DNA from 2 places in the Halomonas sp. NYA30 genome. Region 1 is predicted to be linked to the other one. Evidence: predicted binding sites of a transcription regulator. Region 1 holds the regulator's gene; the other holds the start of a gene.

Evidence for each region. The regulator FliA, encoded in region 1, starts transcription of late flagellar genes. The targets are predictions, from matches to a motif close to CTAAAGTTNNNNNNNNNNCNGCCGATA.
Region 2: flgK (flagellar hook-associated protein FlgK) is a predicted target of FliA. The motif match lies at 1,901-1,927, and genes of this name have one in related genera.

What each region holds. Positions count from the first base shown of each region.
Region 1 covers NZ_OZ334477.1:140,510-150,812, forward strand. The annotation lists gene flhF (flagellar biosynthesis GTPase FlhF) at 1-65, shown strand, start outside; gene ACWI0H_RS00650 (hypothetical protein) at 62-637, shown strand; gene ACWI0H_RS00655 (flagellar protein FlhE) at 663-1,091, shown strand; gene ACWI0H_RS00660 (RNA polymerase sigma factor FliA) at 1,118-1,819, shown strand; gene ACWI0H_RS00665 (motility protein A) at 1,861-2,682, shown strand; gene ACWI0H_RS00670 (OmpA/MotB family protein) at 2,688-3,359, shown strand; gene ACWI0H_RS00675 (sensor domain-containing diguanylate cyclase) at 3,388-5,394, shown strand; gene ACWI0H_RS00680 (hypothetical protein) at 5,406-5,930, opposite strand; gene ACWI0H_RS00685 (adenosylcobalamin-dependent ribonucleoside-diphosphate reductase) at 6,237-8,348, shown strand; gene ACWI0H_RS00690 (ribonucleoside-diphosphate reductase) at 8,424-9,209, shown strand; gene ACWI0H_RS00695 (Crp/Fnr family transcriptional regulator) at 9,285-10,028, opposite strand; gene uvrA (excinuclease ABC subunit UvrA) at 10,190-10,303, opposite strand, start outside.
Region 2 covers NZ_OZ334477.1:1,495,560-1,502,778, reverse strand. The annotation lists gene ACWI0H_RS06840 (HNH endonuclease) at 1-656, shown strand, start outside; gene ACWI0H_RS06835 (opioid growth factor receptor-related protein) at 705-1,226, shown strand; gene ACWI0H_RS06830 (hypothetical protein) at 1,345-1,743, opposite strand; gene flgK (flagellar hook-associated protein FlgK) at 1,947-4,673, shown strand; gene ACWI0H_RS06820 (hypothetical protein) at 5,209-6,597, opposite strand; gene ACWI0H_RS06815 (helix-turn-helix domain-containing protein) at 6,857-7,150, opposite strand.

The sequences.
Region 1 (10,303 bases):
ACGCGTTTATGGCCCGCGATGCGATTCGCCAAATGGGCAGTGTCAGCCGAGAGGGTGTGACGTGAGCGATCAAGATCAAGCTTCAGGGCTGCGTAAGTGGGCGAATCTGCAGCGCCAGCAGCAGGCGGAAGGGGCGGTTGATGTCGCGGCGGCCGAGCATGTGCCAGAACCAGAACAGAGCCCATCGTTATTAACGCCTACGGCTGCAGCAGTAGAAGCAGAAGCGCCTGAGGCGATAGCGCCACCCAGACCCAAAATTCCGCTTATAGTGGTTGGGCTGCCCGGTAGCGGTGCCTCTCAGGTAAACAAAGTCAAAGCACGTCTGGGGCAGTGGTCCACGTTAGGTCGAAGCTGGGCCGGTGACCCTGAAGACTGGGATGTGCATATCGTGGCGGCAGATACTGCTGACCTTGCTCAGTTACGCGCTCAGTACAGCCGTTGGGCACTATGGATCAATAGCGATGCCGATGCCTTTGCTGCCATGTACAGCACCTTGCGCCAGCTACAGGAACACGGTGGGCCGCGTCGTTTGCTAGCGCTTCATGAACCGCATTTGCCGCGCCAGGGATTGCTCGACAACTTGCGTGGTGCCGCCGAATACTACTTAAATATGGAACTACTGGTACTTGCACGATGAGCATACTCCGCCAAGGTGACTAAGCATGCTAAGCTTGCAATTAAGAAGGGCGCTGCCGCTGGTGGCGCTACTGCTAACAGGGTGGTTACTGGCAGGATTAACGGCGAGTGCCCAGGCCGCTACCGGCAGTTGGAGCACCCAGGTTCCTGGGCTGATGGTGGCGATGAGTGATCGGGCAAGCGCTAGCCAAAACGTTTCTCCGCCCGCTGCGGCGAATCTTCGGACAAAGCAGCTTGAGCGTATTCAGTGGCAGTTCAGCCATCCTCCCGGTGCGCTGTTAAACGCTTGGTTGTGCCATCCTGAGCAGTGCGTTGCGTTAACCGGCATGCGCGGGTCCACTACCGCATTGGCAGGACGGACGGCAGGTGTGCCATTGCATTTTCGTTTCGCCTTACGCCCAGGCCAACGGCCGGTTCGAGTGCAGGGGCTGCAAATGATTGTGAACTATCAGTGAAGGCTGTATAGCCGCGAGGCGAAAGGATGTACACAGCACAAGGTAGGATCAAACAGAGTGAGCTGTTGACGCAATATATGCCACTGGTACGACGTCAGGCCTTGACGCTTCAGGTCCGCTTACCAGCCAGCATTGAGCTCGATGACCTTATTCAAGCAGGGATGGTAGGGCTGCTGGAAGCGCTCGGTCGCTTTGATGCTACCCAAGGTGCGACCTTTGCGACCTTTGCCAGCCAACGAATTCGCGGTGCGATGATGGATGAATTGCGCACCCGCGATTGGCTGCCCCGCAGTGTGCGTCGTTCAGCGCGCGCAGTAGACAATGCCGTTCGCCAGTTAGAACAACAGCTGGGGCGAGCACCGGAAGAGAACGAAATCGCCCACCATCTTGAAATGCCGTTGAGTGAATACCAGCAGCTCCTCAATGACACCAACAGTGGCCAATTGCTGCCGTTTGAAGAGCTGGTGGCCGATGGCGGCGAGCCGGTCAGTAATGAACTGAGCAACTCACCGTTCGAGCAGTTGCTTGATGGCCAGCAGCGGCAAACGCTGATTGATGCGATTGACGCACTGCCAGAGCGTGAAAAACTGCTCATGGCACTGTATTACCAGGAAGAACTCAACCTCAAGGAAGTAGGGGCTGTGTTGGGCGTAACGGAATCACGCGTTTCTCAACTACACAGTCAGGCCGTCAGCCGTTTACGTGCGCGTTTACACGACTCGGCATAACACCTCTTTTTTACTCACTTGTGACCGGCAAGGAGCCGTGGATGAATCCTTCGACGCTGATAGGTATATTTGCCAGCATATTGCTGCTGGTCAGTGTACTGTTTTTGACCGCAGAGTCCCCTTCAAGCTTTATCAATTTGCCGGGCCTGGCCATTGTGGTGACTGGTACGTTGGCGGCTACCTTTATCAGCTATCCGCTGAGAGAAGTGCTCCGTGTGGTGCGGTTGGTGGGCCTAGTATTCCGGCGCGAAAACACCTATATGCGTGACGATATCCGGGAACTGGTCGATATGTCACGACTGTGGTTTAAAGGCGATGTGCGGGCGGTTGAGCGCGAGCTAGAGCATACCCGCAATCCGTTTTTACGCACCGGCATTCAACTGGTGATCGCCAACACCAAAGAGGACGAAATTTTTGACATGCTGCGCTGGCGCATTGCCCGCCTGAAAGCGCGTGAACAGGCTGAAGCACAAATATTTCGCACCATGGCCACCTATGCACCCGCGTTTGGCATGATCGGCACCCTGGTGGGGCTGGTGAACATGCTGGAAGTCATGGATGCTGGCGACCTGCAGGTCATTGGCCCACGCATGGCGGTGGCACTGCTGACCACCTTCTACGGCATTTTACTCGCCAATTTGGTGTTTAAGCCGATTGCAGTGAAGCTAGAGCGCCGGACCGAAGAGCGCTTGATTACCATGAACATGGTTTTGGAAGGCATCTCACTGATCACTAAGCGCCGTCTGCCCTCGTTCATTGAAGAGACCCTTAACTCGTTTGTGGCCAATTACCACGATGAAATTCGTGATAACAGCGTCAAACCAAGACCAGACTCCTCGGTTAGTTCGGCGGCGAAGGGATAGTTATCATGTTAGACCGTGATACCCGTCACGCCCTGGAAATACCGGTCTCGCCTGGGGAGGGCGAAGAGGGATGGCTAACCAGCTATCTTGATGTGCTGACGCTGCTCATCACGCTATTTGTCCTCTTGCTTTCACTGACGCCACCGGGGGGTGGTGAAGCGGCGGATACGGCTTTTATGCGCTCGGCTAGCGCTGTATCATCGCTGCCGCTAGCGTCACTTGCCACAGGTATACAGCCCCGCCACCAAGGGCTGCAGCCGCAGTTTTCCGGGCTCAATATTCCTGGAGTGAGCGTGTCGCAAGGGCGTGAAGGGGTCACACTGCGTATTGATAACAGCCTATTATTTTCCAGTGGCCAAGCAGTGTTGACGCCTCAAGGGCGCGGCGTGGTTGAAAGCCTTATCGATGTATTAGCCAGTTTTGACGGGCAGATTTCGGTGGAAGGTCATACCGATAGCGTACCCATTTCGACAGCGCGCTTTCCCTCTAATTGGGAGCTTTCATCCGCGCGGGCTATTGCCGTCGTGCGTCATTTAGAGCGCCAAGGGTTCAATATTTCTCATATGCGGGCCGTCGGCTATGCTGACACCCAACCCATGGAAACGAACGCAACCGCGGATGGCCGAGCGGCCAACCGGCGCGTAGAGCTGTTGTTGAGGCAGCAGGTCGAAGGGTGAATAGATTCTTGAGGCCACGCCTGTGTCCATGTACCGCCCGCTATTACAGTCGTTTGGTGCCCTGCTGGTTTTAGATGCCGATTGTCGGCGTATCCAAGCTACCAGCACAAATTTAACCCGCTTAACCGGCATTGAGTGCCCTGAAAACGGGGAGTTAAGTCTTGCCTGCGTGTTGGGCAAACGCCTTAGCCAGCGGGTACGCCGTGAGCTTCAGGGGCAGCAACGCTTGCCTGGGCCATTGGCGTTTATTCGCCCTAAGCACAGTAGCGTACGTTTTCAACTGCATGCTTACCGAGAGGATGAGCAAGTTATTGTTGAAATTGAGCCTCTCAATCCCCTCGGCAAGCGGCGTCTACTGGGGACGGTGAACGAACGGTTGATGCACTTGGCTGAAGCGACTCATCAAGAGGAGCTACTCGACTCCTTGGTACATGCTATACAACAGCTCACCGGCTATGATCGTGTCAGCGTGTGCCATTTCGATAGTGATTGGCATGGCTTAATGGTTGCCGAAGCGCAGGGAGAGCATTTGCCTCCGCTACTGGGCCAGCGCTTTCCCGCTAGTGACTTTCCTAGCACGTTGCGACTGAGCTATGAAAATCACCCTGTGCGGTTGATTGAAGACGTTAATGCTCCGCCTGAAACGCTGATGCCCGCTTGTTCCGCCACACGCTTAAGCGGCAGTTTTTTACGTGCCCCGGCTCCAGAAAGGCAGCGCTACCTAAAGCGCATGGGGGTGCGTGGTTCGCTGAGTTTAGCCATGCAAGGAGATACTGGCCTGTGGGGCTTGGTGTTTTGCCACTCGGCAAGCCCGCATTCAGTTGAGCCATCGGTACGCGATGCCGTACGCACCTTAGTGCAAATGGCCACGCAGCGCATGCTGTTACTGCGGGCGCGTCAAGAAGCGCGCTACTTACAGCGCGTACAGGATAGCTTGATATTGAGTGCACGAGCGCCCAGTGAGCCGCAGAGCCCCCAGCAGCTACTCCATGAGCAGGCGGCTACCTGGATGAAGCTGTTTCGCGCCCATGGCATCGTTCTCTGGGTGAATGGGGGCGCTTATCAAGCGGGCGTGACGCCTGCCCCGGAAGCTATAAGTCAGTTTGTGTTACGCCTCGAAAGAGCCCACGTACATAGCGGACCTTGGTGCACACGTGAGCTGGCCAAAGAGCCGTTAACCTGCTCGTTAGCGATGCCAGAACAGTGCGGTGCCTTAGCCGTGCCGCTGCTCATGAACTCGACTCAGCGCGCTTGGTTGCTCTTTTTTCGTCCTGAGCAGGTGGAAACATTGTATTGGGCGATGCAACCTGCCACTGAGCAACAACCAGCGGCGATAGCGGTCCCGTCGGTTGCTTGGCATGAAGAAGTGGTGGGCAAGAGCGAAGCGTGGCAATGGGTAGAGCGGTTAGCCGCGGTAGATTTGGGAGAAGATCTAACGCTGGCCATTTCAGCCTATGAAATCAGTTCCCTGAATATGCACTTAGAGCGTGAGCGCAAAGCCCTGGCGGAAGCTAATCAACGGCTTGAGCAATTAGCGCATTTTGATCCCTTAACCAAAGTGTGGAACCGTTATCGCATTGAAGAGGCGATCAATGCCGAGCTGGTGGCTGCCAAGCGCTATGCGGCCGCCTTTGCCCTGTTACTGTTTGATGTGGACAATTTCAAGCAGATCAATGACACCCACGGCCATAGCGTAGGTGATGATGTGCTGGTGGCTTTGGCGAGCTTGGTAGAAAGCTCGCTGCGTGGCTGCGACCACTTGGGGCGCTGGGGAGGCGAAGAGTTTATTGTGCTGGCGACCCACTCGGACATTAATGCCGCCCTTGGCTTGGCCGAGCGGCTGCGCTCGCTAGTGGCTGAGCTGCATATAGAGGGGCTTGAGCAAACGGTGACGGTAAGTATTGGTGTGGCCGTTTGGCAGCCGGGCGACAGCTGTAAAACCATTATCTCTCGGGCAGACGATGCTATGTACCGCGCTAAACATGGCGGACGTAACCGCGTTGAAATGGCGCCTGAGCCTGTGATGCCGATCTAATCATTCACACCTTAATGGGTTCCGCTACCTTCACACTGGGTGAGCATCCGGTTAATCGCCGCGTCGGCGCCTTGCAGGCTAAAGGTCATATACCAAGGCTCGCGCTCTGCCTGGTCAAAACCGAGAAATAACTGCTCGCCCTGGCGCATGTCGGCCATCAGCGCCGTTAAGTCGCTTAAGTAAAAGTGGGCATAAAACCCGTCGTCGCCGCGTTCGGTTATAAACTCCGCCATGGTATCAATCACGGGCTGCTCATCAATGCGTAGCCTGGCGGGTACTAAGTTCACTGCACGGCTTTCACCTTGCTGCTGCTCAAGCGTCACGCGCATCTCCAGCCAGGGTAAATCACAAACGCCTGCGGTGGCGTTCAGGCTTAGGGTGGCATCAGAATAGCTGTGAGTTTCTATCGCCCGGTAGTGTCGTTCACTCCCCAATGACAGTGTCATCGACTGCCAATGTTCGTGGGTAGCCACGTCGTCGGTATTAAATGTGGCTGCGTTAGCCATGGACGTTGCGACCATCAATGAGACGACCATTGCCGCCGTAACGAATATAGGCGCTAGCATAGCGATTACCATTGAGGCGTGGAAACGCAGGGCGAGCGTCGCCGTGATGATGTGAGCCATGTAACCAAAATCCCTAGACGATTAACCGGAAAAACAGTCTATAGCGTGTTTGAGACTGTCAAAAGAGTAACGCGCTGATTTTTCTATATATGGTAGAAAATAGTTAAAAAAGTGCCTCATATGGTGGAAAGTCAAGTCTATACTTCACTCCGATGCCACGTATAATCGCCCCATTTGAGCGCTATATTCACCCCCGTTGTGAAGGAGTTTTGCGACATGAGCACCGCTGCTAAGGCTATCAAGACCTCTAATGACGTCCCGATGCAGGCCCCCTCGCGGGAGATCTGGGATGCCAAGTACCGCCTCAAGGATCGTCATAGCCAGCCCGTCGACCAAGATGTCGGTGCTACATTTGAGCGTGTTGCTCGCGCCCTTGCAGCGGTGGAAGGAGACAAGGCAGAAGAGTGGTTGCCGAAATTCCGCTGGGCGCTGGAGCATGGCGCTATTCCTGCCGGTCGCATTCTCTCTAATGCGGGCGCAGAGGCTTACAAGCCAGCGGTAAGCCTGATCAACTGCACCGTCTCGCGCACCATTCGCGACTCCATGCGCGATATTCTCGACTCCGTCGTGGATGCGGGTATGACGCTAAAATCAGGGGCGGGTATCGGCTACGACTTCTCGACACTACGCTACAAAGGCGCGTTTGTGTTTGGTGCTGGCGCAGGCACCAACGGCCCGCTGGCATTTATGGATATCTACGACAAGATGTGCTTCACCGTCGCCTCTGCCGGTGGTCGGCGTGGTGCTCAGATGGGCACCTTTGATGTAGGACATCCGGACGTACGTGAGTTTATTCAGGCCAAGCGCGAAGCGGGGCGTCTGCGTCAGTTTAACCTTAGCTTGCTGATCACCGACGAGTTTATGGAAGCGGTGAAAAACAATACCGACTGGCCGTTGGCCTTTCCACTGCACCCTGGTGAGAAAGAGGACGTTAAAGCGGAAGACTTGATCTACCGTGACTGGCCGGTAGTGGAAGAGGGCTACACGGTGGATGCCGAAGGTCGCGTCGCCTGCCGTATTGTGGAAGTGATCAAAGCGCGCGAATTATGGGACACCATCATGTCCTCTACCTATGACTACGCCGAGCCAGGTTTCATCCTGATCGACCAAGTCAACCGCATGAACAATAACTGGTTCTGTGAGGATATCCGCGCCACCAACCCCTGTGGCGAGCAGCCGCTGCCGCCGGAAGGCGCCTGCCTGCTGGGCTCCGTCAATCTGACCAAGTTCGTGATCGATCCTTTTGGCGCCGAACCGCGCTTTGACTGGGAGCGTTACCGTAAGGTCGTCGCCATCTTTACCCGCATGCTCGATAACGTGGTCGAGATTGCCGGCCTGCCGCTGCCCCAGCAGCAGCGTGAAATCGAAGCCAAGCGCCGCCACGGCATGGGCTTTTTGGGCCTGGGGTCGACGCTCACTATGCTCAAAATTCCTTATGGCTCCAAGCAGTCACTGGTGTTTACCGATGAAGTGAGCCGCCACCTGGCGATTGAGGGCTGGAAGCAGGCGCTGGAACTCTCTAAAGAGAAAGGCATGGCGCCGGTGCTTGAGCAGGAGCACACCATTACCCCCAAGATGCTGCGCGAGCGCCCACAACTGGCCAAAGATGGTTATGAAGTGGGCGATCAAGTACCGGGGCGTATTCTGCACGCCCGTTACAGCCAGTACATGGCCCAAGTGGCCGAGCTTGAGCCCGAACTGGTCGCACAGCTGGCCGAGTATGGCGCACGCTTTACTCACCACAGCTCGATCGCGCCGACCGGCACGATCAGCCTGTCGATGGGGAACAACGCCTCCAACGGTATCGAGCCCTCTTTCTCGCACCGCTACTTCCGCAATATTATCCAGTCGGGCAAGAAGACCAAAGAGCAGGTAGAAGTCGTCTCCTTTGAGCTGGCCGCTTACCGTCACTTTATTGCCGCTGATGCGGTGGATAGCGACCTGCCTGACTATTTCGTTACCGCCGATGCGATCTCACCCGAGCAGCACGTCGCCGTTCAGGCCGCCGCCCAGCACTGGGTGGATTCAGCGATCTCGAAAACGGTTAATGTGCCTACTGAGTTCCCGTTTGAGCAGTTCCAGAACCTCTATTTGCAGGCCTATGAAAGCCGCTTAAAAGGCTGCACCACTTTCCGCTTTAACCCTGAGGCCTTCCAGGGCGTGCTGGTGCGTGAAGATGATCTTAAAAACACCACCTATGTATTTGAGCTGGAAAATGGCGAAACCCTCGAACTGACCGGGGATGAAAAGGTGGTTTACGACGGCGAAGAACATAACGCTGCCAACCTGTTTGATGGCTTAAAAGAGGGCACCTACGGCAAATGGTAGCGGCGGGGGCTGCGCCCTTGCTAGCAGCGTCCATGTAAAGAACCGCCCGATTACCTTTGCTAAGTGGAGAACACCATGGCTGTAGAAATTACCTCAAAAATCGTTGGTTACCGCATCAAGCAGCAGGAGCAGGCCGCGCCCGTTCCTGAGCTACAGGATGAAAGCCCGCTGACGGTGCGGATTCCGTCACGCCCGGAAGGCACCCTAGAAGCCGTATCAGAGAAGATTTCGTACGTGGGCGCGGAAGGTCGCAAGAAAGTCTATCTGCTGGTGTCGTTTATGCCGGTGGAAGGCGTGATTGGCGGCAAACGCGTGGTGATTGAGCGTCCGGTAGAGTTCTTTTTCCCGTCGGGCCAGCTCTCCAGCGAGCACCAGTGGATCACCGCCACCATGCGCAGCCTTTCGCTGGCGGCCCGCGGTGGTTATGTCACCCAGGCAGTGGCGGATTTGCGCAAAGTGGCGTGGGACAAAGGCCTGGTACGCTGCGGTATGAACCGCTGGAACAAGCCGATGTTTCACGATTCAGAGGTCGCTGCGATTGCTTGGTCGATACAGCAGATTCTTTATCGTCGCGGTTTCCTGGATCGGGATGGCAATCAAGTGCCGGTTGAGAAGCTGGTTGAGCGCTATGCCCACCGCATGACCCATGGCCATGCTTGGCAGCCGGATGAGGAGACGGGCGATGCGCCTGTTGAAGCGGGTGCGGTAGAGCCGATCGGCGAAAAGGCTACCGCGGAAAAAAAGCCTGAAGGCAGCGGCCCGGCCACGGTGGGAAACTGCCCTGAGTGCCGCGGTGAGCTGATCATGATGGATGGTTGCCCCACCTGTTACGCAGGCTGCGGCTGGTCCAAGTGCGGTTAAGTTGGCCTTAGGCGTTATTTAAAAAACCGCGTGCTATTTATTTAGCACGCGGTTTTTTATTTAGGGAAGGCTAACTTAAGCAGTATCACCAAGCAGGGGGCGGACGTTGTCGGTGAGATAACAGTCATCAAATTGGCCTTCGGCACATAATGCCGCTAAGTCCGGAATGGTTAGGTGATGACGATCACGGAATACTAACTCGCTTTCACTGAGGGCGGTAAACGTTCGGCTTACGTGCACGGGGCTCAGGCCAAGTACATCGGCCAACTGCTCTTGAGAGAGGGGTAGGCGAAACTGATTACTAATATCGGTATTAGTTTGGCGTAGCCGCAAATACATCTCGTAGAGAAAATGCGCCATTTTCTGGCGGGCACTGCGTCTTGCCAAGGTGACCAGCCGCTCGGTCATCAGCGCCTGTTGGCGGCTACCAATAGCAAACATCACCGATGTAAGGGGGAGCGACTGACGGAAAATATCCAGCATACGTTTATGCGGGAAGTGGCAAACCACACCATCATCAATCATGCGCACATTCTCTAGGCGCTCGGAGAAGGCAAACTCGCGCAGACCAATAATGTCACCCGGCAAAAACACTTCCAGAATCTGCCGATCACCATTTTCTAAGTGGCGGTAGGAGAAGGCCCAGCCACTTTTTAGCGTGCAGAACTCATTGGCCGCATCGCCCATTTCCCATAGGATCGTGCCAGATTTTATAGTGCTTGGACTCTCTTCAAGCGAGAGGAGTAATTTTTTTTCCTCCTCCTTCAACGAGCAATAGTGACTGAAGTGCTTGATAATACAGCTTTTTTCTTCGTTCATGGCCTATCCCTCTAAGAGAGGTTTACTTAATATAACTAACTATTAGCTGCTCGTCGCAATACACAATAAGGCGGCTTACTGCGTTGTTCAATACATAGGGCAGTGGGCTCCTTTACTCAGGGGCGCGCGTGCGCGCCCAACTCCGAAAAAAGACCTAAAGGTTATCGCTTGGTTGCTCGTTTGCCACGCGCTAGTAGCGGCGCTAAGAAATGCCCGGTATGCGAGACTTTCTGTTTTGCGAGCTGCTCCGGCGTGCCTTCAGCGATAATCTGACC
Region 2 (7,219 bases), 1.4 Mb from region 1:
TTGGCGAACAGGTCGTTGTACTTAATCTCTGGCACCAGGAAATCGTAGAGATAGACGGCATCGCCCGATACACCCTAAATCCGAGAGAAGCTGCTCAGAAAGCGACGGGCATTAGAGTGACGCGCGCCCATCAGATGGACCACGCCATCCAAGAGGCCATGACGTTACATCTACCTATTCGACCCATCATCCTCGCGGGGAGTAGAAAGGATGGGGGAAACACGGCAACCGGCGTCAAGCAGCGTCTTCTTGATTCAGCTGAGTGGAGCGTCGAATCCTACGACGTTGATACCGGCCACTGCACGCTGGTGCGTAAAAAGCCTCAGCCCTCGTTTATTGACCAGTGGGACGAAGGAACGACGTCCCCCAAGAAAAAAACAGTGACGAGCGAAGTGACGGAACGCTGTCCTAAGGTCCGGCGCAAAGCATTAGTCAGGGCAAATGGCTACTGCCAGTATTGCCATTCCCCAGGATTTACAACCAGTGATGGCAATATCTTCCTGGAGACCCATCACGTAACCCCCCTCTCTGAAGGTGGTCCTGACAGACTGGATAACGTCGTTGCCTTATGCCCGAATCACCATCGAGAGGCACATCATGGGGAGACCCAAGGATCCATCCGCCAGCAGCTGCTTGCTTATTTAGCGACTGTCTAGCCCCTTCAAACGTAACGCCTACTAGGTGGCCCAGCGAAGGAAGAATGCATGACCTCAACCTCCAGTCCGCTTATTGCCTTTTATCTAGGGGAAGCGACCGACCATGCCCATCGCATCATTGATGACCTATGGGCACTCAGCCCTTTTTGGCTAGAGCATACCCATGACTATATCCAATGGCTGTTTCCGATACCCGAAGCAGGCCGTTTTAATAGCTTCGCGCCCTTGCTGGGCGAGGAAGAGAGGGCGTGTTTCTCCGCCTCGGCCGAACTGCGAGAGCGGCACCGACGGTCCCTTGATGTGATGCTGGAATTTTTCGGCCTGACAAGGGACTCAAATGCCATCATGCCGCTGCCTAACCTCAGCATGCGCGAGCACATCTGGTTAAAGCGGGGAGGACATAACCATCTGCGGATATCACGTATTATCCGTAGCCTGCACCTTTGCCATCAGCCGGAGCTCGCCCGTGCTTTTCAGCACGCAGTGATTGAGATCGGTACGCAGCATGGTGGGGTGTCTGAGCAGTCCATCGACTACTGGCGAGCCGCTACCGACGACAGCCATCATTAATGAGAGCCTTATCTCCCCTTTATATGAGCGACCGCGCTATCACATCGTGACATCAGACTAACCCTACTCCATCACGTCGTAAGGTTATCGCCATAGCCGCCAGCAACCAGCAACGCTATCACCAGCGCCGCCAGGCACAGGGATTCAAGGAAGTGACCGTGAGCTTGGATGCGATCAGCCAGGCACGCCTGCGCCGGATAGGAGAACCTATGGTAAAACACGACAGGAGGTAATGACGCTGGCGCTCCTGGGGCTCTTTATGAGCCCAGTTCTCTAGGTTCTCTGCCAACATATCTTTATCCTCCACTAAACTATTGAGCTGATCTAGGTTGACGTCAGCTCCGAGCCGCTGTAGATGGCGCTTTAACCAGCGGGTAATGATCTTGTCGATACGCTCTTTGTTCGGATCGGCCTGAATAATCGCCACAATCCGATCTACCGCCGACTGAAACCCCAGCAGGACGTACAGAAAAACCTCTTGCGTCACCCCTTCCCAGGTGACGTTAACCGACCACACCACATCCTCAAATTTCTATGACTATTTATAACTACTTGCAACACTGGCCGCTATCAAAAATAAACACGGAGAATGTGTTACAACGCCTACCGAACGCCCCCTCTTTTCAGCTACCCTTCCTCAATAAAAAAATGGTAAAGTCCACTTTACTAAATTACTAAAAACACTGCGATTTCAGCAGGTAGCGACAAGGGCATTGGGCGATGAGCATGTTTTCAACGGGACTAAGCGGGTTAAATGCAGCACAAAATGCCCTTAACTCCACCAGTAACAATATCAGCAATGTTTATACGCCAGGCTTCAACCGGGAAGTGACGGTACTGGGTGAAAAATCGTCGGGCAGTGGCGGTGTTCAGGTCAATGATACCCAACGCCAGTTCAATCACTATGTGGCCGATCAGCTTAATAATGCGCGTACCCAGTCCAGCGCGTTGGAAAAATATTCCCAGCAGATAGAGCAAATCGACAACCTGCTCGCCGACCGCGAAGCGGGCCTTGCACCGCTAATGCAAACTTTCTTTTCCAGCCTAGAAGACCTGGCCAGCGCCCCTTCAGACCCAGCCGCTCGCCAAGGCGTCATCGGCACTGCCCAAACGCTTAGTGCCCAGTTCCGCTCGTTTGATGGCTACCAGCAAGATATGCAGAGCAACCTCAACAGCGAGATCAAAGACGAAATTACCCAGGTCAATAACACCACCCAGCAAATTGCCGGGCTTAACCGCGAAATTGCACTGGCACGCGCACGCAACGGCGAAGCACCCAACAGCCTGCTCAACCAGCGCGACCATATGATCGCCGAGCTGAACGAGCGCCTGGACGTACGGCTTAACATCCAAGATGGAAAAACCTACAACATTAGCCTGCCCAACGGCCAACCGCTGGTTACCAATACCAGCGCCTTCTCGCTGAGCCCGGTGGCAGCCGAGACCGACCCGCAACGCACCGTTATCGGCTACCAGGATGGCGGCGGAAACGTCGTGCCACTCGATGAAGAATTGATTACCGGCGGCAGCTTGGGCGGGCTAATGCGCTTTCGTCAGGAAGCATTAGACAAAAGCCAAAACCAAATTGGCCAACTCGCCGTTTCGCTAACGACCGCCTTTAACGAAGTACACAAGCAAGGCATTGATTTAAACGGCCAACAAGGGCAAGACTTTTACTCCATTGGCGCCCCCCAAGCCTATAGCGGCAAAGACAACAGCGCAGAAGTAGGCACGATTAGCTTTGACGCAACCCGTGTAGAAGACGTGCGTGCCACCGACTATCAGGTACGTTACAACGGCAACGACTTTAGCGTTACCCGGCAAGATAACGGCGAGGAAGTGAGTGCCGAGTGGGATGGCAATACGCTCTCCTTTGGCGGCATCGACCTCACGCTGGCCGGCTCCCCAGCGGCGGGTGATACGTTTAACGTACAACCCGTGCGCCGCGCCGCGGCAGGCATGGACGTACTGATTAACGACCTGGATAAAATTGCCGCCGCGCTTGGTCCGGTGCGACCCATGCCCTACTCCACGGTGGATTTCCAATCGCAAAGCGCCAGCCGTTTAGGTGATACATCTACCATCGGCAGTGTGCTGAAAAATGGCGTAGCGGAAGACATGAAATCAGGTTTAAAGCCCATTGCTTTCATCCCTGTTGGCGCCAAAAACGTAGAAATCTATGTATATGACAGGGGGGCTGATGATGACATTCAGTTATTCACCCAGGATGGTAAACATCTAATTGGTACCCCCGTCGAAGGGGTCGACGCCGACACCACTACCTGGGAAGGTACCGAGCCAGACTATACTTGGCAAAACAATGGCGACGGAAAGTCCATTACCTCGCCAGCAGATGTCGAAACCCATATATTTACCTTAGCTAATGGTTTCCCTGAAGGCACCACCTACAGTAGTGGCAGCCTGCTTAATCGTCAGGACAGCTATTCCGCTGATTTGGCAGAGGGAGCCACGTTAAGTTATGGAGGGATGACGCTTACCTACACCGGCGACGGCAACAGATTCGACAGTAAGCCTAATGACGTAATTACAGACTTTGGTTTCCTAGAGGAACGCATTCATATTGATGAAACAAAAGAGCCTGTGTTCCTACTGGTGTCGGGGAACGGTAACTTCGACATCACCGCCACTTGGGATGAAATGCCAGGGGCACCGGCGGCAGGCGGGGTTACCCCAGACAACACCCCCATTGGCCGCGTGCAGAGCCAGCTTGAAGTCAGCGAGATTGACGTTGCCCCGGCGTTTAAGCAGATGGATGCCAAGTACCAGCCCCCCAGCTTTGCCATTAAAGCCGCTGATGATGGCGCATTAAGCCTCGGCCTTTTTGGTGCGGATAGCAGCAACAACCTGTTTGTTTCGCCGGATGCAGGCTCTGTGCCCACCTCCCCACCGCCGGAGGGCATTTACAGCATCTTTAAAGAAGACGGCACAGAAATCGACAATGTGCTGTCGGTGAATGCCGGTACAGGCGACACCTTAGCGGTTGGTGAGCGCCTAACCATCAAAGATGATGCCACGGGCGAGACGATCCTCAGCTTCACCATTGACGAGCTGCCCAGTAGCGGAACGACCAGTGGCGTTACTTTTACGGGCCTATCAGGCTCCACCGGCCCCGGTGACAACCGCAACGCGCTTGCCTTACAGAACTTACAAAGCGAAGCGACGGTGGGGGAAAGCGCCACCTTTAGCGGTGCCTATGGCGCCATAGTGAGTGATGTCGGGAATCGCACCAATATTACCCAGGTGAATTTTGAAGCCCGCCAAGGACTAACCGACCAGCTGCGCGCCGTACAACAGTCCGAGTCGGGCGTTAACCTGGATGAAGAAGCCGCGAACCTGATACGTTACCAGCAGTTTTACCAAGCCAACGCCCGCGTGATTGATACCGCCTCAAGCCTCTTCGACACCATCCTTGGCCTACGCAGCTAAGGGGGAGCTAAGGCGCCCAAATAATCAGCCCAAACGGCACATAGCCGCCTAGCATGGCGGCTATCAACCACATGGCACTCAACGTAATTTAAAATCGACATCAAACCTCACCTCTTCATCACAATCAAAGCTACTCTCCCCGCTTTTCGGGAGGCTCCAGGATCCCCCTAGCCGCCACCGGAAAGAACCTCTTTATGCGACCATTTTGTGAGCTATTGCTTACCTAGCGATACGATAGAGCTTACAAATCCATAAGAGAAAGCTGACAATGCCGTGCGAACGGGGTGACGCCTTCTTGGGCAACGCTGAACCTATCCCCCACTACTGATTTCCCCAATCGTGCATCGATTACCCTATTACTCAAATAGCAGCCAATAAAAACCCCCAGCCGAGGCCAGGGGTTAGATCGTTCTTCATTTGAGCAAGTAAGCATCTTAGCGCTTACTGCATCAGGCGGCCTGCACTGAACCACCCGATGTCTTCAAAGGAGCAAGGGGGAGGTAGCCCTCCCCCTGTATCAAAAGCTCAAAAGAGCTTAGGCAGGTTCGCCAGCGGTCAGGTAACCACCAGAGAAGTTGATGTCGTCAGAGCTAACACCGGCCAGGAAGACTTCAGTTACGTCGCTCTGGCTAGAGCCGTTACCAGCAAAGGCTTCGGTTTCGACGTACAGCGTCAGCCCAGTGTTGTCTTCGCTCCACAGAATTTCCAGTGCAGCAGAGTCACCAACATTGTCATTGATGTCGTCGCCTTCCGGAATCTGAACCAGATCGTAGCCTTCGCCGAAGAAGATGCGATCTTCGCCAGCATCGGCAAAACCGGTAACATTAAGACCCACTTCGTCGCCATCAGCGTCTTGAGCGTTTTCTGCATTGAATAGATAGATTTCATCACCACCACTGAAGGCTACTTCTGTCGCTGTGTCATCAGCAAAAGTAAGGTCGTCAGCTTCAGTCAAGAGATCAACACCTAGACCGCCGTCTTCCTCAGAGTCAGTGATCGCATCTTGCGCATCAGTAATCGCATCAGCGAAATCTTCTGCTTCAGCGTCCAGAGCACGAGCAGCCTCAAACTCTACGATAGCTTCGTTCAGATCGTTGAGTACTGTACGGGCATCAAGTACAGCTTGTGCATCCGTTGCTCCAGGAGTTGCAAGATCAACAGTTACTTCGGCTTCGGCGCCTGCTTCAGCAGTACCATCAAAATCATCAACTTGGTCAGCAACAGCTAATTCATTGCCCTGCTCAAGCTGAACAACCCTTTCGATAGCAGAATTCACAGACTCTTGTGCATTAGTAGCAGCTTGAGTTGTTGAGGCCCATGTATTACCAGCTTCAACAACAGCGCCCAAACCATTTAGATCGTCAGCACTATCAACGCCGCTTACTGCATCGAAGTCAAAGGTATCTACAAGTGTCCACTTACCATTGACCAATTCGGCAAAATCATTACCGCCGATCTGCAGAGCGTCGCCATTGGCTAACAAGTTAGCATTGGTAGCATCAAGTGTTAAAGGTGTAGCGCTACCGTCAGCTTCAGCAGTCAGATTGTTGACCGCATTAAAACGGGCCAGCTCTCCATCAAAAGTAGCTTCAGCTGATGCTTCAGCTTCGATAGCATTTTCAAGGGTGGTAGTACGGGTCTCTAGAGTGCTTAAAGCACCAAGTACTCCGTTAGCCACTTCATCTTCAGCATCATCAACCACTTTCTCAGCTTGCTCAACGCCAGAAGCGATTAACGAATCCTGAACAGTGGCACTGCGACCATTGAAGCCAGCATCATTGAAATCGCCTGCATTGCCCTCATCATTATCAACTAGAGCAAGAGCGCCATTTACACTGTTAGCAGTGGCTGTGTAAGCATTACCAACAGCGTCACGAATATCCTGAAGAGTGGATTCTTCATCCAGATCAGCAGCTTCAAGCAATTCGTTGTCGACTTGAGCTTCGAGGAATTCTGCTTCAGCTGCCTGAGCGTCAGACAGAGTAGTCAGTGCTTCAGTGAGCTCTGCGACTCTCCTATCTCCCCCGCCTATTGATTTACAAGGCTTTTTACCAATCCCCTCAGACCTCTCTGATCTTTTACTTCGCTATATCTATTTTTGATAGCAGATGCGTATATTTTGAACCACCTTCAGAACAAGCATTGGTGCGGCCTCGGGCCACTTCTCAGTTTCTTCTCCCCATCTACTTGTCCTTGCCTTTCTCCATTCGACGTTCTTCCAACGCTGCGAAGCCTTTTGCGGTCACTGTAATGGTCAGGCTGTCAGTGTCCCCCAATAGGTCGACATCGATCCCCCGTTCTCGGAAAAGCCGCATCATGGCGGTCAGCGTGTCGGCCCGCATGGCCATTTCCAGGGTTTCGTTACGGGCGACCGTGGATTTAGCCACACCTAACGCATCTGCGAATTCCTGCTGACTCATGCCGAGGGCAGCCCGGCCCATGCGCATGGCGAGCGCAAAACGGTTTTTTTCTTCCATTAGGGTTTACACCTCACGGTTCTGAAGCTATAAAGTACGCATTCGCTATCACTGATAGCGTACTCGCAT